Regions from separate parts of the Paenibacillus sp. URB8-2 genome, predicted to be linked through region 3. Evidence: riboswitches for the same ligand, from Rfam matches in the RefSeq annotation. Region 3 holds a riboswitch; each other region holds the start of a gene.
What was found. Region 3 has a riboswitch for thiamine pyrophosphate ahead of PUR_RS09765 (thiamine phosphate synthase). Riboswitches for the same ligand answer to the same signal wherever they lie in the genome.

Region 1: it holds a riboswitch for thiamine pyrophosphate, as region 3 does, so the genes downstream of both, PUR_RS12540 (ABC transporter ATP-binding protein) here and PUR_RS09765 (thiamine phosphate synthase) in region 3, are expected to answer to the same signal.
Region 2: it holds a riboswitch for thiamine pyrophosphate, as region 3 does, so the genes downstream of both, PUR_RS01920 (ABC transporter substrate-binding protein) here and PUR_RS09765 (thiamine phosphate synthase) in region 3, are expected to answer to the same signal.

The regions. Positions count from the first base shown of each region.
Region 1 is NZ_AP023239.1:2,729,860-2,737,443, reverse strand. It holds gene PUR_RS12560 (hypothetical protein) at 1-39, shown strand, start outside; gene PUR_RS12555 (S-layer homology domain-containing protein) at 138-800, shown strand; gene PUR_RS12550 (O-antigen ligase family protein) at 999-3,791, shown strand; partial or broken gene PUR_RS12545 (pentapeptide repeat-containing protein) at 3,867-4,565, shown strand; TPP riboswitch at 4,649-4,752, shown strand; gene PUR_RS12540 (ABC transporter ATP-binding protein) at 4,865-5,635, shown strand; gene PUR_RS12535 (ABC transporter permease) at 5,616-6,389, shown strand; gene PUR_RS12530 (ABC transporter substrate-binding protein) at 6,389-7,441, shown strand; gene thiM (hydroxyethylthiazole kinase) at 7,470-7,584, shown strand, end outside.
Region 2 is NZ_AP023239.1:402,049-409,632, reverse strand. It holds gene PUR_RS01935 (EAL domain-containing protein) at 1-715, opposite strand, end outside; gene PUR_RS01930 (pyridoxamine 5'-phosphate oxidase family protein) at 861-1,301, opposite strand; gene PUR_RS01925 (hypothetical protein) at 1,498-2,931, shown strand; TPP riboswitch at 3,002-3,114, shown strand; gene PUR_RS01920 (ABC transporter substrate-binding protein) at 3,324-4,391, shown strand; gene PUR_RS01915 (MTH1187 family thiamine-binding protein) at 4,491-4,784, shown strand; gene PUR_RS01910 (ABC transporter permease) at 4,781-5,545, shown strand; gene PUR_RS01905 (ABC transporter ATP-binding protein) at 5,586-6,452, shown strand; partial or broken gene nfsA (oxygen-insensitive NADPH nitroreductase) at 6,616-7,387, opposite strand; gene PUR_RS01895 (heavy metal translocating P-type ATPase) at 7,440-7,584, opposite strand, start outside.
Region 3 is NZ_AP023239.1:2,149,445-2,157,028, forward strand. It holds gene PUR_RS09755 (hypothetical protein) at 6-434, shown strand; gene PUR_RS09760 (SDR family oxidoreductase) at 789-1,661, shown strand; TPP riboswitch at 1,806-1,908, shown strand; gene PUR_RS09765 (thiamine phosphate synthase) at 2,013-2,696, shown strand; gene thiS (sulfur carrier protein ThiS) at 2,702-2,905, shown strand; gene PUR_RS09775 (ThiF family adenylyltransferase) at 2,914-3,942, shown strand; gene PUR_RS09780 (thiazole synthase) at 3,978-4,748, shown strand; gene thiH (2-iminoacetate synthase ThiH) at 4,764-5,882, shown strand; gene PUR_RS09790 (MerR family transcriptional regulator) at 6,037-7,026, opposite strand; gene PUR_RS09795 (amidohydrolase) at 7,157-7,584, shown strand, end outside.

The DNA.
Region 1 (7,584 bases), 580 kb from region 3:
TATCCTTACCGTAATCTTTTGTTCCGGGAGTTGAATTAATAACCATTCCGGGCTGCCTCCCGCAACCTTTCCGGCCTGTCCTCCGTTTAGGGAATATGACGGCTTCCAATGCCGTACTCAGCAGGAGGTGCAGCAATATGATATCGACAAAGAAAGCGTTGGCAGCCTTTTCAATCAGCGCATTAATGATGCTGTCGGCAGGAGGCGCGGGCTTTGCCGCAGGCAGCGGATTCACCGATCTCGGTTCCGTCCAGGGCAAGGAGAAGATCGAAAGCCTGAAAGACCGCGGGCTCGTTAAAGGAGTAAACGGATCGCAGTTCATGCCCGGTTCCGTCTTGAGCGCTGCTCAGGGCGTCCAGCTTATATCGGGAGGCCTGCAGCTCAGTCTGGCAGCTATTGATTTCATCAAGGCTCCCGTGGCAAGCGATATTTTTACCAAGGTCAACGATGACGCATGGTATGCCGAAGCTTTTATTAATGCGCACTATAACGGTGTCAACGTCCCGGCGGATCTTGATCCCAAGGAACCGATGACCAAACAGCTGTTCACCGCCCTGCTCGTTCAAGGCCTCGAGAAAGCCGGCAATCTGCCGCTTATCAAGCTTGCTCCGACGAAGATCGCCGATGAGGATCAGATTGACCCTTCTTACCAGGGCGGCATCCAGCGGTCCCTTGTATACAAAATCACCGCCCTGGACAAGGACGGAAAGTTCAATCCGGAGAGCAAGCTGACACGGGCTGAAGCAGCTGTGATGCTGTATAATGCACTGGAATATCTGAAAGCCCACGGGAATAGATAACCCGTATGGAGATGGATGATAGAAACTGTTAAATTTTTTGGCCTGTAGCTTAGAGTTCCTGTATGGAGGACCTAGGTTACGGGCCAAGTGTGTTTAATAACGACTACCAGGATCGCTATCATTTTACATAATTACAAGACTATTAACATATCCGTATGCTAAAATATTGAAATATCTACAGGAAAAGGAGATCATAGCGTGTCGAAACCCGTATACGGAAAAAATGCTGTGCAGTCGAGAAATGTAGAAAAGATTTCAGGTCCGGTGTGGATGTTGGCCCTTGCGTTTGTTTTATTTTTGGGCTGGGCCCCGTTTCAAGTGGGATTATTTAATGGTTTGAATATGGATTACGAGAAGCCTCTGTATATATCCGCTTTGCTAAGCGGCTTGATGCTCCTGGTATGGATTGGCCTTGATATAACCAAGTTCAAATTGACCGAACAGCGGGATTTGGTGACTGTGATGGCGGCATTGCTTCCTGTCACTTATATCCTGTCGATGTTTGTCGCCGTCTCGCATTATATGGCAATGAATATGATGTTCATTCAGAGCATGTATGCAACAATATTCATTGTTGCGTTATATCTGCTGAAGCAGAGGCAAATCAATATTGTCATTCAGAACGCCATTCTCGCCATCGCCTATTTCATCGTAGCCTTCGGGCTGTTGAATTGGCTGGGGAGCTGGAAATTCGCCGGCGCTCTGGTAGGCTGGTTCTCCGATACCGTGCGCGAGGGTAAATATTCGGGTTCGGTGATGACCGACTCCAACGGCTTGCGGCTCACCTCGATTTTTCAGTATGCAAATACATATGCTGCATTCCTGATGGCTTTTCTGTTTGTCGCCCTGTTCGCGCTCGTTCGCTCCCGGAAATGGTATGGCCGGCTGACGCACGGGTTCATGCTGGTTCCGATTATTGTATCCATTCTGCTCACGCTGTCGCGCGGCGGACTGGTTATGCTGCCCGTTGCATTCATCCTGCTGCTTCTGTTCCTAAAGCCTGTGCAGCAAATCCTATGGATCGTTCACCTCGGAATTGCCGGAGTCGTCTCGTTGTTAATTACAACACCCGTAACCAATTTAGGTATCGAGCTGAATACCGCATTCACATCATCCGCCGCCTCCAAGGGCTGGGGGTATTTGCTCGGGGGCTCTTTGATCGTTGCCGTGCTGGGCTGGGTCATCCAGCGGTTTGCGGAACCTTGGCTGCACAAGAAACTCGGGGGGCTGGAGGCGCGCAAGCTGAGCGGACTGTGGATTCCACTCGGCTCTATAGTGCTGGTCGGCATCATCGCTTTCCTGTTTATCGGAACAAGCGTGCGAAACCTGCTGCCTCCGAACATCGGGATACGTCTGGAGAACATTAACTTCAAACAGCACAGCGTGCTGGAGCGTATAACTTTTTATAAGGATGCATTAAAAGTGGTTAAGGATCATCCGATCCTCGGTGCCGGAGGAGGAGGCTGGGCCGCGCTGTATGAGCACTACCAGAACAACCCTTATAGCAGCCGTCAGGTTCATAACTTCTTCCTGCAGTACCTGATTGAGGTCGGGATTTTCGGATTTATCGTGTTCATGAGTTTTATCTTTTATATTTTCTATAAATATATTCGCGGGTATGCAAAGAGGGATAAGGACGATTTCAGCAACGGTTTCTTTTATCTGATTATCGCCTTGTCTATTCTGATCCACAGCTTGTTGGACTTCAATATGAGCTATGCTTTCATGGGAATACTGGTCTTTATCGGTCTGGCCGGGACGGCGGCGGTCATGGACAGCAAGCCGCTGCGCCGGAACTGGAATACGGCGGGGCTGCGTCTTGGATATTTTACTGTGCTCGGAATCGGCACCGTATTTCTGCTGTTCATTTTGATCGGCTATATCGGATCGAGCAATGCCGCTGTGAAAGCCAAGAATCTGACTGCGGTCAGCCAGTCCTATGAAGAGCTGAAGGCGCCGCTGGTGAAAGCTTTGGATAAGCGCCCGGGCCATCCGGAGGCGGCGATGTATCTGTCCTCTATGGATCAGCAGGTGTTTAGCCAGACTCAAAACGGGCAGTACCTCGAAGAGTCCTTGCATGTGCTGACTCCCGCCCTCAAGAACGAGCCATACAACAAGCAATTACTGGCCCAGTTGGCAGCTTACTATGCCCTTAAAGGGCAAGGCGATCTTGATTTCGGGGTGTACCGTGACAATGCCGACAAGTTCGTCTGGGATATTGAATGGGCGGATGCCTTGATCAGCCGTGCTGTGATGATGGGAGCCCAGGCCCATACCCAAAAAGACAACGCCCGGGAGCAGGAGTATTTCAAGTCAGGGCTGGAGGCATACGCGAATGTTGTGGCCGGTGTTGAGCACTTGAAGACACTCCCTCCGGAGCAAATGCAGGGACGTCCGTTCTCCGTTACTCCGACCATCGCGCTTAATGCAGGAAAAATGCAGCTTATGTCAGGAGAACGCGAGGCAGCCAAGGCTACCTTGAAGCTTGGATTCAATGAAAATTATGCGGATCTAATAAATAGCGAAAACCTCTGGGAGATGGACTGGTACAGTGCTATAATCAGCCGTTCTTATGATCTGGGTCAGGCGGCATACGCACAAAAAGATGATATTAACAGGAAGGCAAACATGCAAGAGAAGTTCAAAATGGGGTTTCAAGCCTACAGTCAGGTTCTGGCGGATATGGAATATTTGAAGACTCTGTCTCCCGGAGAGCTGCAAGGACGGTCGCTTACTGTCCCTCCGGCTATAAGACTGAATGCGGGCAAAATTCAATTTATGTCCGGACAGCTGCAAACGGCCGCGGATACGCTGCAGCTTGGCCTGAACGAAGATTATACAGATGCAGCCAATCGTGAAACAGCTCGTTGGTACCTGGCTGTACTGAAGAAGAATAACATCGCCCAGGATCAGTCTCTGTATGACCGGCTGATTGCAGCCGATCCCGCGGAAGCGGCGAAGATTGATGAAATCGCGGCTTTGCAGCTTTAACTTGAAGACCGGCTAAGCGAGTTATACAATGCAAAGGACGCTCCGCAATTAGCGTGGGGGCGTTCTTTTTGGTGAAGGCTATGCGCGTCACTTTCGATAATCCATTCAGGTCAAAAGGTATCCCAAATTACCTATGCCGGAAACGATTGGCGGGATAATCCGGCGTTGGCAAAAGAGATGTTTGAGCTGTTTCCCATTATGCAGCAGCTTCATGAAATGCTTTACTACTTGAATGAAGCGCTGAGTTTAGAAGAGGCTGAGCCGATTCACAAAGATTTACAGGCTGTTCTGGAGCAAACGGAGTATCTCACGAATCTTGATCCAAGCTCGATTTTGGAACTTAACGTCCCTGCCCATCGGGCGATTGTTAATGATCTGCTTCTGCAGACAAGTGAACGGGTGCGTGCAAAAGCTACACCGCGGCATAATCAAAACCAAAAAGCAAAAACCAAAGTACGCAAGGGAAGCGACTTTATAGGCGCAAATTTAAGAGGAGCCGATCTTAGAGGGGCTAACTTAAGAGGCGCTCTGCTTATTGCAAGCGACCTGAGAGATGCTGACATGAGAGTAACTGATCTGATCGGCGCTGACTTTAGGGATGCCAACCTTAGCGGCGCCGATCTCACAGGAAGTATTTTTCTTACTCAAGCGCAAGTGAATTCGGCTAAGGGCGATATCCATACCAAACTGCCGCCTACTTTAAGCATTCCTGATCACTGGATTAAAAATGATAGCCAGAATTTATCGCATAATGGAGGATCATCTCGGTTTTGAGTCGATCAGGCCCAAATGGTACATTGAGGGAACCGACTGGGATATGGTATAGTTAAAAACAATGAAAACCGAATAAAAGACCGCAATTTCACTAGGGGCGTCATCCGACTGAGACGGAGCCGCGAGCTTCGGACCCTTGGAACCTGATCTGGATCATACCAGCGTAGGGAAGTGGAACCTGGAGCTTACTTAATCGAAGCCGTACAGACCTAGCGCTTGTACGGCGGATATTTTGAAGGCCCGTCCATTTCTCTAACGGAAATGGACGGGTCTTTATTCATCTTAAGGAGGGCTGACCGATTATCGAAGAACTTTTATCTCTCCGCCGCCTTTCTTTTTCGTTTCCGCAGCAGAAGCCCGTATTTTCGGAACTGTCGTTAACGCTCCGCAAGGGCGAATTCGTCAGCATCGTCGGCGCCAGCGGCTGCGGCAAAAGCACGCTGTTCAAAGTAATAGCCGGACTGCTGGAGCAAACGGCGGGAGAAATCGGGCTGCGTGGCTCCGACAGCGGCTCCGGGGGGAACCGGCTCGGCCTTACCGCCTACATGCCTCAGCAGGACCTCCTGCTGCCCTGGCGGACGGTGCTGGACAACTGCCTGCTGCCGTTGGAGATCAAAGGCCGGGCCAGTAAAGACAAAAAGTCTGTGGTACAGGACATGCTGAAGCGTTTCGGACTCGCCGGTTATGAGCTTGCTTATCCGCATGAGCTGTCCGGCGGGATGCGCCAGCGGGCCGCTTTTCTACGTACGCTGATGAGCGGCGGCGAGCTCATGCTGCTCGATGAGCCGTTCGGCGCGCTCGACGCCATGACCAAGCGGGACATGCACCGCTGGCTGCTGGAGCTATGGGGGGAGCTGGGGCGGACCGTTATGTTCATTACGCATGATCTGGAGGAAGCTATTCTGCTGAGTGACCGAATCTTTCTAATGCCGTCCTCCAGCGGCGGCTCCCTTCAGGAGATGAACATGGAGCTGCCGAGACCCCGGCGTCTGGAAATGAATTACGAGCCCGGCTTTGTCTCTTTGCGGGCCGAACTGGAGCGGAGGCTGTATGAAACGCGCGCCGTTTAAGGAAGGAATTCGCCGTTACGGCGCCTTTCTTCTCCTGCTGCTGTTGATACTCGCCGTGTGGGAAGCGGCTGTGCGCTCGGGACTCGTTCCGTCCTTTATCCTTCCCGCACCCTCCTCGATCTGGACCGCGCTCGTCCTAAACGCAGGACTGCTGCTCGGCACTCATTTGCCTGCCACTTTGGAGGAAGTGGCAATTGGATGCCTGCTGTCGGTGGCGGGCGGCATCCTGCTTGGAACCGGCATGCATCTGTCCCGAACGCTGGAAAAGGCACTCTATCCTTTTATTATCATCAGCCAGACGATTCCGCTGATCGCGCTCTCCCCCATTTTTATCATGTGGTTCGGCTATTCCCTTTGGAGCAAGGTCGCCGTCGTCTTCCTGACCGCGTTCTTCCCGGTCGTCGTGGGTGTCTACGACGGTCTCGGCAAAAGCGGCGGCGCCTACAAAGAGCTGCTGCTGACCATGGGCGCGAACCGTTCGCAACTGCTGTTCAAGATCGGAGTTCCGCTGGCGCTTCCTTCCTTTTTCTCGGGACTGAAGCTGTCGGTGGTGTACTGCGTGATCGGCGCGACCATCGGGGAATGGCTCGGAGGCACGCGCGGACTTGGTTATTACAGCCGCCGGATGGCGGGAAGCCTGCACAGCGCCGAAATGTTCGCCGCCATTGTTCTGCTCTCAGCACTCGGTATCGCGCTATTCCTGGCTGTCCGGCTGCTGGAGCATCAAATTCTTAAGAAAAGAGGTACATATTGATGAAAATTTTTACCCGTAGTAAAGCTTTACTGCTGCCCGTCTTATCGCTCCTTCTCTTGACAACCGCTTGCGGAGGCTCTTCGCCGTCCGGCGATTCCGCGGCTTCTGCCTCACCCTCGCAAGCCCCCATTGCATCGAGCAGCCCGGTTGCATCTGCACACAAGCTGACTCTTATGCTCGACTGGTATCCGAACGCCGTGCATTCTTTTTTGTATGCCGCACAGGAACAGGGTTATTTCACCAAGCAGGGACTCGATGTGGAAATTCAAATGCCGGCGGACACGAATGATGCGCTGAAGCTCGTCGCGGCAGGCAAAGTGGATCTTGCGCTAAGCTACCAGCCGCAGGTGCTGATGGCACGGGGAGAGAAAATTCCTGTAAAAGCGCTGGCTTCCATAGTCCGTCACCCGCTGACTCACCTGATGGTGCCTGCAGACAGTTCCGTACATACGCCTAAGGATTTGGCCGGCAAAAATGTGGGGTATTCTTCCATCCCGCTCTATGAAGCGATGGTCAAGACGATGGTCAAAGCCGACGGCGGTGATCCGGATAAGGTTAATTTTGTGGATGTGGGCTACGACTTGATCCCGGCTATTTCCACCGGACAGACCGACGCTATTATGGGTGCGTTCATCAACCATGAGCAGCTTATTTTGCAAAAAGAAGGCCACCCTGTCACCTCGATCGACCCGGCGAAATACGGTGTGCCCGACTATTCCGAGCTAGTGCTTGTTGCCAGCGACGAGGGAATCAGTCAGCATAAAGACGATTACAGCAAGTTTCTGGCGGCGATGCGGGAAGGTCAGGCGTATGTAAAAGAGCATCCTGACGAAGCGCTGTCTATCCTGCTGGCGCATGAGGACGGGACCGCTCCTCTGGACAAGGAAATTGAAACGCAGAGCCTTAAAGTGCTGCTGCCGCTGATGGACGCGGGCGATAAGCCCTTCGGGTATCAGGACCCGGAATCATGGGACAAAGTGCTGAAGTGGCTTGGAGACAACGGACTGCTGCCTGCGGGTATTACGGCCGGGGACGCTTTTGTGAATTTATAGGTTCATACTAATTTAGGGGGGAACTCAAATGTCTTTCATAACCAAGCTTCGGGAAAACAATCCACTCATCCACAACATCACCAACATCGTCGTCACCAACTTTACCGCCAACGGTCTGCTCGCTCTGGGAGCTTCGCCGTTTA
Region 2 (7,584 bases), 1.7 Mb from region 3:
CGCGGTATTCCGAGAAAATAGTTGCAAGATGGTCGATATCGCGGATTTTCTCCGTCTCCACCACCTCAAACACGAAGTCTTCCGGACGAAGACCCTTCTGTTGAATCGTTTGAAACGTATGTGTAAGACAATATTTGGGATTATATATGGAGGAGGGGAGAAAGTTGACAAACCGTTTGATTCCTTCAGGCAAATGCCGGGCGCTGGATTCGATGGCGGATATGCGGGCCGCCCGGTCCAGAAAGGAGTGGAGCCCGCTCCGCCTCGCAACTTCAAAAAGGGTTTGAGGCTGAAACTCCGGTCCATGCGGCAGCGGGCGCAGCAGAAACTCAAATCCGATGATCTGTTCGGTGGAGTCGACGATCGGCTGCATGTAACTGCAAAACTCTTTATTGGTGATGATGTCGACGAGAGTATGATTGGAAACGCGGGCTTTTAACTGGGTGAGGGGTACCCAACGCTCAAAAAGACCCGAGATCGCCGCCCCCGTTACGCACACCGCAATCTGCTCCATTTCTTCCGACTCTTCCAGCAGCTTCATGATGGCCTTTAGCTGCTCACGGGAATCATACGGAATTTCATAGCCTGTCTTAAAAGCGTCAAGGGCATATCCGGCCGCTTGAATGGCGGAGGCAAGAGCGGGTGATGCGCGCCGAATTTTTACGATTCCTTCATCTTCAATGGGAGCTAAGGGTAAGCAATCACTGCACTGCATGGATATCCTCCTTATGACCTATATTAATACCAACACTTGTGGTCATTATAGCATCTTTCGCCCAGAAAAAGGGAAACCATGGAAAAAAGCGTCCCCTTTCGGGACGCTTTTCAATCATGACTGCTATTTAAAAACAAGGTTTAACTTACTTGCCCGCGGACGCCGTCTGCTTTTCCCAAACCTCGGGTTTCCGGTCTTTTCCGGTATATTCGATACGCGTCGGCGAAAGCTCCAGAATGACGTAATCCGGATCATCCGGTCCCTTGAACCAACGCTCCAAATCTTTGTTCCATATTTTCTCGCGCAGGCTGCCGTCTTTGGTAACGGACGCCTGCGCTTCAATCTCAAGGATATCCTTGCTGCCTCCCGCCTCATAGCCCAGCAGCAGAAACACATTCGGGTTATTTTGCAGTTCTTCCACTTTATGCGTCTTGCGGTCTGTGGCCAAATAGAGGTTAAGCCCCTCATGAAAGACGGCCATATAACGAACCTTCGGCTTGCTGCCGGCTTCAATTGTGGCGAAAGAACCGAATTTGTTGTCATCCAGCGCCTTGATTATACGTTGTTCCAATTCTTTGTTGTCCATGAACATCCCAATCTCCTTTCTATTCAAGCCAAGAGATACATAAGCTCAGCGGGTCGATACAATATAATGTACCCTGACTCGGCGGAATGAATCCTAAATGGAAGGGATTGACTCCGGGGGGCGCGCCTCCTTTTTCAAGGCAATGCAGACGGTGTAAATACTATTGTCGATTACCCTCAAAGTCAGGAGGACTACCATGAACCAACTCTTGGATGATCCCATTCTACATACCGCGCTCCTGCAGTTTATTTTTCCCTTCTCCATTAAGCAGGGGCAAGGACCGGAGCTTGAGGCGCGGCTTAAGCGGGACGGATTCACCCCGTTTTTTCTGAATCATAAAGAACTGCAGGACGATTATTACGGAGAAGGCTACTGTGTCTCGCATGAGAACATGGAGCGTTCCTATATGCCGTTCGCCGCCCATGTGCTGTTTCCGCGCGGAGAGGATAAAGATTCGTTTCGCCGCTATTCCCGGGTGAACGGCCTGAATTGCCGGATGGAAATGCCGCAGGGCTCCGTTTCCTTTCAGGTGCTCTCGACGGATGTGTTCATTTGTCCGTTTCAGCTCGGTTTTATTACTATCCGGACGGCGATCGATGAAGAGAGGCTTCCACTTAGTTTCGCGCTGGAATTCGCCGACCGGTTCCGCTCGCTGGAAAATGTATCGGAAGCGGACGAGGCGGCGCGTATTTACTGTGAGGACAGAATGTTCAAGCAGATGGAAGATTTCGTGTTCAGAAATCTGTTGAATGGCCTGGAGACTTTCCTCGACCAGTCGGATTTGAACTCGGCTTACTTCGAAACGCTGCCTTTTTTCGTGGATGAGCGCATGATGGTTCAGGCCTTCTACGGGGTAGAGGAAGGGGAGGAAATCGACTACAGAACATGCTACCGCGCTTCCCAGCTCGACGGAATGAACCCGGACGGCCGTCCTTACATGAGCGCAAGCAGCGAAGAATATATCGGGGAGTACTGCCGGAGGCATAGGTACGACCGCTGGGGTCCGGGCACTTATTATATGACGAACGAGCAGACCTTCTGCTGCCTGAGCCGCAGCAATTCCGAAACCGCCGTGAAGCTCGCGGGTCAGATGTACGGCGAATACTATTACGGCCTGCTGCTCAGCCTGTTTCACAAGATCGTGCTGCTGAAGTTGTCCAATGTGCACTCGCGGCTGCGGATCGAGCATGATTATGAAGAAATCGAGGATTTGATCTACTATATCAACAAGTTCTCCGCCAAATTTTATTTTCTTGAACTGATCTCGCAGACACAGGGCCGTGAAATCTTCTTTCAATTGCGCAAAGTGTACGGCAATGATGAATTATTCGTGGAAGTAAAGCAGACGCTGGCCGACCTGTTCCAGTATCAGGAGACCTTCCAGGCCAAGCGCCGCGACAATCTGCTGATGATTCTGACGGTATTCACGGTTGTAAGCGGAATTTACGGGATGAACCAGGTAATCGAGGATCTGAAGGGAAACATCGACTGGAGCAAAATACTGCAGTATTCCGTATTCGAATACATCGCTCTGTTTCTGACCTTCTGCGGCATAATTGTCAGCGCCGTTCTGACGGTGCGCGAACTGTGGAGCGGGATTAAAGGCCGCCGCCGCAAGAAACTCGAATAACCGGCAGGCTGGACAACCCCGGAACCTTGCGTCTATAATTACACCGTAAGCAGCAAGAATACCCGAAACTTCATAGAACCAGGGGTGCTGGAATTACGGCCGGCTGAGAGTGTATCCCGCAAGATACTGACCCTTATACCTGATCTGGATAATGCCAGCGTAGGAAAGGCCTAAGCGTGTGGTCTTCCAGGACCGCCGCAGTCATGCGTTCCTTCGCGTCCCTGATGTTCAGGGGCGCTTTTTTGGCATTATTTCTTGGCACTGAGGGGGGTGCGCAGATTTCCGGGTCCGCAGGGCGTTCCCGCGATTTTGGGGATGAGCTTTCATGAAGACGGGAATATCCGCCGCTTCAGGGATATCCGGGGCGGCAATACAAAGGAGAGATTATATAAATGGGAGTCAAAAAATGGTTATCACTGTGCCTGGCCTGCCTGTTCATCTTCGCTGCGGCGGGATGCGGCAGCAATAATTCGGGAGGGAACGCGGGCGGTGCTCAGGGAACCTCTGCTTCCGCTTCGCCGGAGGCATCCGCTTCCGCCCAAAGTTCGCCAAAAGCGGCAGTACCGGTAAAGGTCGCGCTCGACTGGACGCCGAACACGAATCACACCGGACTGTATGTCGCCAAAGAGCTCGGCTATTACGCAGAGGAAGGCCTTAACGTGGACATTGTACAGCCGGGAGCGGCAGGCGCGGATACGATGGTTACTTCGGGAGAAGCCGCTTTTGGCGTCGGCGCGCAGGACAGCCTGACGCTGGCACGCATTCAGGGCGTTCCGCTCGTGTCCATCGCGGCAATTATCCAGCATAACACATCCGGCTTCGCGGCTCCGGTCGACCGGGGCATCAAATCGCCGAAGAACTTCGAAGGAAAAACTTACGGCGGCTGGGGATCGCCGGTGGAAGAGGCTTCCATGAAGGCCATTATGGACCCGGTGGGCGGCGACGTGAAGAAGGTCAAACAGGTCACGATCGGCGAAGCCGATTATTTTACAGCCGTCAAACGGGATATTGACTTTGCCTGGATTTTCTACGCCTGGACCGGTATTGAAGCGAAGCTGCGCGGCGAGCCGCTGGATATGCTGTATTTGAAGGATTACGCTCCGCAGCTCGACTATTACACGCCGGTGCTGACGACGAGCGAGAAGGAAATCGCCGAGAATCCCGAGGTGGTAAAAGCCTTTTTGAAGGCGACGTCCAAGGGCTACCAATACGCGATCGACCATCCAAAAGAGGCTGCCGATATCCTGATCAAGGCGGTTCCCGATCTGGACGCGAAGCTCGTTCAGGCCAGCCAGGAATGGCTCAGCCCGAAATACAAGGACGACGCCGCTCAGTGGGGCGAGCAGAAGCCCGAAGTATGGAAAAACTACGCCGACTGGATGTACGGGCTGAAGCTGCTGGACAAACCGCTTGAAGCCGACAAAGCGTTCACGAACGAATTTTTGCCGGACGGGCAGTAAGTTTAATAGAATTAAAATCTTGATTCACGGGGTTCACAATTAACGGTATGAAAGTATTATGGTCATGAAAGTATCAACGACATGAAAGGATGATAGTGAATGGCAAGTACGCTGCTGAGCATTCAGGTGATTCCGAAGACGCCGGGAGGCGAAGACGTAATTTCTTATGTGGACAAGGCGATTGAAGTCATTCAGCGTTCCGGTGTGAAGCATCAGGTGAACGCGCTGGAGACGACGATGGAAGGCGAGCTCTCCGACCTGCTGGAAATTGTCAGGGAGATGCAGGAGGCGTTGATCGAAGCGGGCTGCCCCAGCGTCATCTCGCAGGTCAAGATCGCCCATAACCCGGGCGGAATCAGCATGGACAAACTGACGGAGAAATACCGCCCGTGATTTCCAGGTGGAAACAAATCTGGCCGCCCCTTGTGGCGGTCCTCTTGTTTTTGGCGCTGTGGCAGGTGTCGGTCTCCTGGTTCCATGTGGAAAAATGGATGCTGCCCGCTCCCTCCGACATTTGGCGGGAAGGCATGGCCAGCGCTTCATCCCTTAAAGGGCATACGCTGGCAACGCTGCGGCTGACGCTGATTGGCTTTCCGCTCGGCGTGGCCGTAGGGATTGCCGCCGCCGTACTGCTGCATATTGTCCCCTGGTCGGCGCGCGCGCTGTACCCGCTGCTGATCTTAAGCCAGAACGTGCCGATTATTGCGCTCGGTCCGCTGCTTGTGATCTGGTTCGGCTTCGGCCAGCTGCCGAAGATTATTCTCATTACGCTTGTGTGCTTCTTCCCCGTGGCGGTCGCGGGCCTGGGCGGACTCGCCCAGACCGACCGCATGATGCTTCAATTTATGAAGATGGCGGGCGCCTCAAGGCGGCAGATCTTCTCCAAGCTGGAGCTACCACATGCGCTGCCCTCCCTGTTCTCCGGCATCAAAATATCCGCCGCCTACGCCGTGACGGGCGCCGTGGTGGCGGAGCTGATTGGAGGGAACCAGGGACTCGGCTACTATATGCAGATACAGAAATCGGCGTTTCGCACGGACCGGATGTTCGCCGCCATAATTCTGAGCGTGCTGCTGAGCCTGCTGCTGTTCGCCGCCGTTGTTCTGATGGAGAAATGGCTGGTCCGCTGGAAGCCGCGGCGGGACGCACAATAACGGGCGCAAGGAAAGAATATGCAGAAAGGGGCGCTAATAAGTGACGAACAAGACCGTTCCGCCATCAAGCGGAGAACCGGTAAAAGAGGAGAGGCCGGCCGCCGCTTCGCCGGATTCGGGCACCGAAGCTCCCGCGCTGGAGGTCTCCGGCATCTCCAAATCCTTCTCCCAGCGCGGGCGTAGCATCCCGGTGCTGGAGCAGGTGTCGCTTACGGTGAAGCCGGATGAGTTCGTATCCATCATCGGCCCGTCGGGCTGCGGCAAGAGCACGCTCTTCCACATCATCGGCGGACTGGTCAAGCCGGATGCGGGCGCCGTGCGGATGAACGGCGCTACGGTTACCGGGCAGCGGGGCAGCGTCAGCTACATGCCGCAGCAGCCGGCGCTATTTCCTTGGCGCAGCATCGAGGATAACGTGATTCTTGCCCGCGAGCTGAAGGGCGCGGCGCGAAGCGAAGCCCGCGAGGAAGCCCGGCGATGGCTCGCGAAGGTTGGACTCGGCGGATTCGAGAAGGCGTATCCGCACATGCTGTCCGGCGGCATGCAGCAGCGCGCCGCCTTCCTGCGCGCGCTGCTGGCGCCCCAGGAGCTGATGCTCCTGGACGAGCCGTTCAGCGCGCTCGACGCCCTCACCCGCAGCGAGATGCAGCGCTGGCTGCTGGAGCTGTGGGAGGAGAACCGCCGCTCCGTGCTGTTCATCACGCATAGCATTGAAGAGGCGCTGCTGCTCTCCAGCCGCATCTATGTGTTCTCGGGACGGCCGGGGACCATATTGCACACCGTTGATGTGCCTTTTCCCCGGCCGCGCCGGGAGGAAATGACGGAGCATCCCGAATTTTTGCGGCTGAAACGCCAGCTGTCGGGGTGGATGCGGGAAGAACAGGCCAAGAACGGCGCGCTCCGCTGACTGTATATGCCATCCTGTCCCCGCCAAGTAAACGAGTCCGCTTCGCGTGATGACAACTGTCACCTTACAACGGCAAAAAGGGCACGGACCGGCATTCCCATGCCGAGGCCCATACCCCTCTATTGAAACCCACACTCCGCCAGCCTGCTCTGCCGATTCCGTCTTACCTGCGCAAAAAGCCTTTGTCCTGCAGGAAATCCTTCATATGCAGCCGGATCGGCTCCGCGAGACGGCCCGCTATGATGGCCGACCAAGGGGTATCCTTCGCCCCGCCGGTCCGCTGGCGCAAATAATCGGACATCGTGCCGTCGTAGGCCTCGACCTGCCGTACGGTCCCTTCGGCATCGTAGCGGTTATGATGCAGCACCGCCGGCAGCGGCAGACGCGGGCGCTGCCCCGGGGTCTGATCGGGATAGCCAAGGCACATGCCGAACAATGGATAGACCAGTTCGGGCAGCCCCAGCCGCTCCGCCACCTCGGCGATCTTGTTCCTTATCCCGCCGATGTAGACGATGCCAAGCCCCAGCGACTCCGCCGCCACGGCGGCGTTCTGCGCGGCCAGCGCGGTGTCGACGGTGGCAATGATGAAATTCTCCGTCGAGTCCTCGTAGGAGGCCGCGCCGTTCAGATGGGGCTTCGCCGCCTCCCGCAGCCGGAACAGATCGGCGCACCAGACCAGGAAGACCGGGCACTCCGCCACATAGGCCTGGTTCCCGGCAAGCGCCGCAAGCTCCGATTTAAGGGCCGGATCGGTCACAGCAATCACGCACATTGCTGGAAGTAGAGGCCATCTGCGCCGCCCCGATAATGGCGGCAAGCTGTTCTTCACTTACCGGGTCCTGCCGGAACTTACGTACCGAGACATGTCTTCCCAGCAAGGACAGCACCGCGTTGTCAAGGGAGGCCGCTTCGGACTCCCGGATGTTCTTGTTCATTCCCGTCGCTTCCTTTCATGCCGTTTCACTCTTGCATTGCAGCTTTCTCGTATTATAACTTTACCCGCTGCAGCCGCAGCGCATTCAGCACGACCGAAACCGAGCTGAACGCCATGGCCGCACCCGCCAGCCAGGGCGCCAGAAATCCCAGCGCGGCCACCGGAATGCCGATTGTATTGTAGCCGAGCGCCCAGAAC
Region 3 (7,584 bases):
GCGCTATGGATTGGCATGTTTTGATGTTTTTACATATGATCGGCATGCTGGCATTGGGGTTCTATCTGGTGCTGCCTTTCATTCTCGGTCGGATGGAGAAGCTTTCTCCCGCAGCCAAGGAGGGAACGCTGAGCGCAATCAGCGGATTTAACCGTTTCGCCCAGTATGGACTTGTGATCCAACTGCTCACCGGCGGTTACATGATGACTAAAGACGAATATTCGGTGCCGTGGATGATTATCGTTGCGCTGCTGCTGCTCGCGATGTTTGCCTTGGGCGGCATTATGAGCAAGCCGCTGCGTTTGGCGGCAGCAGGCATGAAGCAGAGCCGCGACGTCTCCAGTGAAATCGGCAAAATCCGCACACTGAGCGCGCTGCTGGCAGTATGCTTGCTGGCTACACTATTCTTTATGGTATTTAATGAGATTATTTAAGCCGTACACACGGCTGTCCCATCTTCAACCGCCTCCGCCGGAGGCGGGTTTTTTGTAAATATAAGCATGTATAAGCCGGGGGCTTAACATTTTGACATATATTTCTACGAGAAACGTACTTGCGTCTTATAAAGACGCCGTCAGGCGTTTCTTCTTGCTTGCGGCATTCAGCATCGGGGTTCTCCGCAGAACATCTGAGCAAAAAGCTGACCGCTCTTTGCTATCCTTGCTCCTGTTTGAGCTTCCGGCAATTGGTTAATTTAAATATCGTAAGAGGGAACGAATAATTGCACATCCCTAAGACATCCTAAGGAAAGTCTGAGCTTTTACAAACTTTCGAGAGGAGAATGAAAGATGAGCGATAGCAGTCAACAAACCCAGAAGACATTGCCACCGCAGCATCAGGATCGTCAACCCGGATTGGAATCGGAAATGACACCGCGGCCTAAATATGAACCGGCGACATACAAAGCGGCAGGCAAGCTGCTTGGCAAAGCGGCCTTGATTACAGGCGGAGACAGCGGTATCGGCCGCGCGGTTGCGGTGGCTTTTGCCAAGGAAGGGGCCGATGTGGTCATTTCCTATCTGAACGAGCACACCGACGCGGAGGAAACGAAGCGCCAGGTCGAGCAGGAAGGACGCAAATGCGTTCTCGTCTCCGGCGATATTGGTGTTGAAGTCTTCTGCCAGGACCTCATCAACAAATCGGTGGAGGGTCTGGGCAAGCTGGACATCCTGATCAACAATGCGGCGGAGCAGCATCCGCAGGAGAAGATCGAGAATATCACTTCCGAGCAGCTTGAGCGGACGTTCCGCACGAATATTTTCTCTATGTTTTATTTGACGAAAGCGGCAATGCCTCATTTGAAAAAAGGCTCTACCATCGTCAATACGACTTCGATTACGGCGTACAGAGGAAACCCTCAGCTGCTGGACTATTCGTCCACCAAAGGGGCTATTCTCGCCTTCACCCGTTCGCTGGCCATGAATCTGGCCGAACAAGGCATTCGCGTCAACGCGGTCGCGCCGGGTCCGATCTGGACGCCACTCATTCCGTCCACCTTTGACGAGAAAAAGGTCAGTGAGTTCGGAGCCACCCAGCCGATGAAGCGACCGGGCCAACCGGAAGAGCTGGCTCCGGCTTATGTCTATCTGGCTTCCGACGATTCGACGTATGTGACCGGCCAGGTTATGCATGTCAATGGCGGCGAAATCGTGAACGGTTAACCGTTTACGCCTTGAAATCAACCGCGTCAGCGGTATAGTACAAAGCCTCCGGTTCGCTAGTGCGACCGGGGGCTTTTTTTCACGCAAGGGGTATGATGAGAAGGAAGAATATGCTATGCTGTAGAAGATTCATAACCGCATAGAGATTGACACTAGGGGTGCCGCAAGGCTGAGACGAACGTGATTGTTCGGACCCTTTGAACCTGATCTGGTTTGTACCAGCGTAGGGAAGTGGAGAGTGAATATCTGCATCCGGACCTCATCAAGGTTCGATCCTATCTGCAGTTTCCGGCCGCCTTCCTTCGAGAGGGCGGCTTTTTTGGTGTGATCAAAGAAACACAGGAGGAGAGCATGGCAATTCACCCAACAAAAGATTCCGTTTCACGGTGGTCCACAGCTGTGGACGTCAGGGAAACCGATCCCGAGATACATCTCATTTCCGGCGGCGGGACGCTGTTAGACAACTTTGTGACCATCGCCGAGGCTGTCCATTCATTGGTGAATTATATCCATTTGCGCGAGAAATCGTGTACCGCGAATGAGCTGTTCGAAACAGTGAAGGAGATGTCCCGCCGTGGTGTACCGCTTGGCAAAATAGTCGTGAACGACCGTCTGGATGTCGCGCTGGCTTCCGGCGCCGGCGGCGTCCAGCTTGCGGGGCACAGCCTTCCTCCCGCCATCGCCCGGCCAATCGCCCCGGAGCTGCGCATTGGCCGCTCCGTCCATTCCGCGGCGGAAGCGGCCGCAGCCGCGGATGAAGGGGCGGACTACTGCCTCTATGGGCATGTGTACGCCTCGGCCAGCAAACCGGGTCTGCCCGGCCGGGGCCTAAGCGGACTCGCTGATACCGTCCGGGCTTGCCCGGTTCCGGTCATCGCGATCGGCGGCATTGAGCCGGGAAACGCGGGGCAGGTCATCCGCAGCGGCGCTGCAGGTATTGCCGTGTTGTCGGGCATCTGCGGCGCAGCCGATCCGGTGGCTGCGGCAATGGCTTACCGCTCCGCGGTCCGAGCGGCCCGGCTTGAAAGGAGGTGAAGGCAATGAATCTGTATATCAACGGAAACGAGACCAGGCTTGATGAAGCTTGCGGTACGCTTGCGGATCTGCTGAGCCGCCCCGAATGGAAGGAACGGCGGATGATCGTTGAACTGAACGGCGTGATCGTGGGCAAGGAAGATTACGGGCATGTCACGCTTGCCGAAGGGGACCGTGTCGAGCTTGTGCATTTTGTGGGAGGAGGCTGAGGCGAAAGATGAATTCCGCCGGGCAGGACAGATACAGCAGGCAGGAGCGATTTTATGGAATCGGATCCGAAGGCCAGAAGAAGCTTGCGGAAGCGAAGGTGCTGATCATAGGCGCAGGCGCGCTTGGCTCCGCATGCGCGGAGACGATGGTGCGGTCGGGCGTCGGCAGGGTGACCCTTATCGACCGGGATTATGTGGAATGGAGCAACCTGCAGCGTCAAAATCTCTACAGTGAGCAGGATGCGGCCGAGAGGATGCCCAAGGCGGTAGCGGCTGCGCGCAGGCTTCGCAGCGTCAACTCTTCTGTAGAGGTGGAAGGGATCGTTGCGGATATTACAGCCGATGAAATCGGCCTCTATACCCGGGACGTAGACCTTATTCTGGATGCGGCGGACAATTTCGAGGTAAGGATGATTGTGAACGATATTGCCGTGAGGAATGGCATTCCCTGGATCTATGGAGCCTGTACCGGTAGCTACGGGATTTCAATGACGATTGTGCCCGGACAGAGCGCCTGCCTTCACTGTCTGCTGGATGGGCTTCCAACTGGAGGGGATACCTGCGATACGACGGGCATTATCGGTCCCGCCGTACAAATGACAGCCGCCTATCAGACAGCCGAGGCGCTGAAATGGCTGTCGGGGAACGTGAGCGCGCTGCGCGGAACGCTGGTCTCCTTCGATCTGTGGACCAACCGCCACTCGTCGATGGATACGTCCAGGCTGAAGCGCGCGGATTGTCCATCCTGCGGCTCCAACCGCACCTATCCGTATTTATCGCCGGGGAGCCATTCCAGAACGACAGTGCTCTGCGGGCGGGATACGGTGCAGATTCGCCCGGCAAGTCCGGCAAGACTGGACTTGGAGGAGTGGGAGCGGCGGCTTTCCGCTCACGGCCGGGCGGAGCGTAATCCCTATATGCTGTCTTTGACGCTGGAGAAGCACCGCCTGGCGGTCTTTCCCGATGGACGGGTGCTCATTCACGGAACGGGAGATCCCGCCGAAGCCCGTTCGCTCTATCACCGTTATTTTGGCTGACCGCTCAATATTATGAATAGGGAGGATTAAAGATTATGAAGGATGCTTTACATATCGGGGGCAAGGCCCTGTCCAGCCGGCTGTTCATCGGAACCGGCAAATACAGCCGCAATACGCTTATTCCGGAGGTGGTCGAAGCTTCCGGCTCCGAAGTAATCACGGTAGCTCTTCGGAGAGTCGATCCCTCGTCGCGGGAGGAGAATGTTCTGAATCATATTCCGCCGCACATGACTCTGCTGCCCAATACTTCCGGCGCGCGGACCGCGGAAGAAGCCGTGCGCATCGCCCGGCTGGCCAGAGCGGCGGGAATGGGGAACTGGGTCAAGATTGAAGTCATTAACGATCAGCGGTATTTGCTTCCGGACAACCTGGAGACGATCCGCGCCACGGAAATTCTGGCTGCCGAAGGCTTTGTCGTCCTTCCCTACATGAGCCCGGACCTGTCTGCTGCGCTCCGTCTGAGAGACGCAGGGGCGGCGGCGGTGATGCCGCTGGGAGCGCCCATCGGAAGCAACCGGGGCCTCCGGACGAAAGAACTGATCGGCATCCTGATTGAAGAGACCGGCTTGCCGATTATTGTGGATGCCGGGATCGGGCGGCCGTCGGAGGCGGCAGAAGCGATGGAGATGGGCGCGGCAGCCGTGCTGCTGAATACGGCGATTGCCACCGCCCGCGATCCGCTGGGCATGGCAGAAGCCTTCCGCGGGGCGGTTGCCGCCGGACGGCAGGCCTATCTGGCCGGGCTGGGAGCGGTTCGGCAGGAGGCGGAGGCCTCTTCGCCTTTGACCGGTTTTTTGAGCGTATAGAAAGGGGACAGATCAATGAGTTTCTATGAATCGCTGATGACCCTGGAGCGTTTACCCTTTAAGGAGTTGTGGAAGGGGTATGGGGCGGAGGATGTAAGGCGGGCGCTGGCCAAGGAGAAGCTGGACGAGGAAGATCTGCTTGCCCTGCTGTCACCTGCCGCTGGACCGCATTTGGAGGAAATGGCTCAGAAGGCGCAGCGTATCACCCGTTCTCATTTCGGCCATGTCGTGCAGCTGTTTACGCCGATGTATGTAGCCGATTATTGCGTCAATCACTGTACGTACTGCAGCTTCAGCTCCATCTACGACTTTCCGCGCAAAAAACTGACGCTCGAAGAAGTCGAAAAGGAAGCGGCGGCGATTGCCTCTACCGGTCTTCGCCATATCCTGCTGCTGACGGGAGAATCGCGCCGGGATTCGCCGGTCGGTTACGTTAAAGATTGCGTGAAGGTTCTCCGCAAGTATTTCTCCTCCATTAGCATCGAGGTCAATCCGCTATCCGCGGAGGAATACCAAGAGCTGGCCCATGCGGGTGTGGACGGATTGACCCTGTTCCAGGAGGTATACGACCGGGAGACATACGCCAAGCTTCACGTCAAAGGACCGAAGCGGAACTTCCGCGCCCGTCTTGACGCTCCGGAGCGCGGCTGCCAGGCGGGCTTCCGCTCAGTCAACATTGGCGCCCTGCTCGGCTTGCACGACTGGCGGCAGGAAGCCTTCATGGCCGCGATGCATGCGCGGTATCTTCAGGACCGTTATCCCAGCTGCGAAATCAGCCTGTCTCCCCCGAGGTTCCGCCCTTATCTGGGCAGCTTCAACCCCGAATCGGACGTAACCGACCGGGCGCTGGTGCAAATCATCCTGGCGTATCGGCTGTTCCTGCCCCGTTCCGGCATTACCTTGTCCACAAGAGAACCCGCCGAGTTCCGCGACCGTCTTGTCCATTTGGGGGTCACCAAAATGTCGGCAGGCGTTTCTACCGAGGTAGGCGGGCACACGGGAGACGGCGGAACGCCGCAGTTTGAAATTTCGGACAGCCGCAGCGTGCCGGAAATTAGGGACATGCTATACCGAAGCGGGCTTCAGCCGGTATTCAAGGATTGGGACATCCTTGCCGAAAGCTCCATTCGTTGACGGTCGGAATCCGCGATTTCAAGTCAACCTTCTCCTTAGGGCAAGGTTGGCTTGCTTCAATTCTAGCTGCAATTTAAAGCGGGATTCCCCCGCAAGAAACACGGGCTCGCCTTCGGATACCGGAGACAGAGCCCGCTTGTTTTTTTGAAGAGCTTCAGCGGATCGGCACCGCAAATACGAGATGCAGCCGCCCTTTGATGCGCCGATGTTTCGTAATATAGCCGTTGTCTTCGAACCAGGCCAGCAGGCCGGAAAGAGACGGATAGCCGTCTTCTTCCGGCATCGGGGCATGGTCCCCTTCGGCGAGCATCAGGTCGGCAATGCAGATTCGTCCGTGCGGCTTCAGCACCCGGCGCATTTCCTTGACGGCAAGTGTCTGCTGCTCCCCGGCAAGATGATGAAAGGCGAAGCTGGATACGGCAAAGTCGAATTTCTCATCGATAAACGGCAGTGCCAGAAAATTGCCGAGCTTAGTCTTCAGCTGCGGATATTTCAGCCCGCACTGCTTCAGCATTTCCTTCGACTGGTCGACTCCCGTCATGTCTGCGCTGCGCTCCATCAATTTTCCGGCCAGATTGCCGGTTCCCGTGCCGATATCGAGTCCTTTTTCCCCGGGTGCCGGCGCCAGCCACTCCACAGCCAGTTCCAGAGCCTCTTCATAGCCTTCATACTCGGCGGCGCTGCGGACATTCCGGTCATGGAGGACGGCCCTGCGGTCATAGTTCCATTTATCTTCCCAATTGCGGCTCCCCCGCAGTTTGCGTGAAGCTTCGGCCAGCGCGTACAGATCGTCCAGCTGAAGCGAGCGCTCTTTTTTAACCATTTCAATCATTGAATCGGCCGTCTCGATCATGCTCTTGATTTCCAGCCATTTGGCGAACAGCGCGGACCTTTGAAGCTCCAGGTAGTACTGAAGCCGCTCGTGATCCCGACCTTCCCACTCCTGCAGCGCCCTGCGGATATCCTCGACACTCATGCCCGCCTCTCGTAAAGCGATTACGGTCTGGAGCCGCCACACCTCCTGCTCGCTGAACTCGCGGTATTGATTGTCTCCTTTCGAGGGAGCGATCAGCCCTTTTTCTTCATAAAAGCGAATGGCTCTGGCCGACAGACCCAGCCTCTCCGCAACTTCTTTGATCTTCATAGGTTATCCTTTCGTCAACTGAACTTTCTTTATCATATCAAAAAAAGAACAGCCGCTCTTGACCTTCTCCTTGCGGAAAGGTTTATCCTTCGGTCGTGAGTCATTCATACGAAGAGGGAGGCGCAGGGAAATGAGTATTTTGATCAAAAATGTATGGATTATGGACATGGTGCAGGAAGAGCCGGATAGAGGGGATATTTTGATCGAAGGGGAGAATATCGCTGCAATCGGGACAGAACTGACCGCAGAACACGGTGAGAAAATAGAGGGAGGCGGCATGCTGGCGATGCCCGGCCTGATTAATGCGCACCAGCATACGCCGATGAGCCTGCTCAGAGGCTTCTCGGACGATTTGAAGCTGATGGACTGGCTGGAGCGGAAAATGCTGCCCGCCGAGGCGCGGATGACGCCGGAAGATATCTACTGGGGCGCGCAGCTGTCCATGGCCGAAATGATCCGCTCGGGGACGACGGCTTTTGCTGATATGTACATTCATATGGACGAGATTGCGCGGGCGGTGCAGGAGACGGGGATGCGGGCCGCTTTGACCCGGGGACT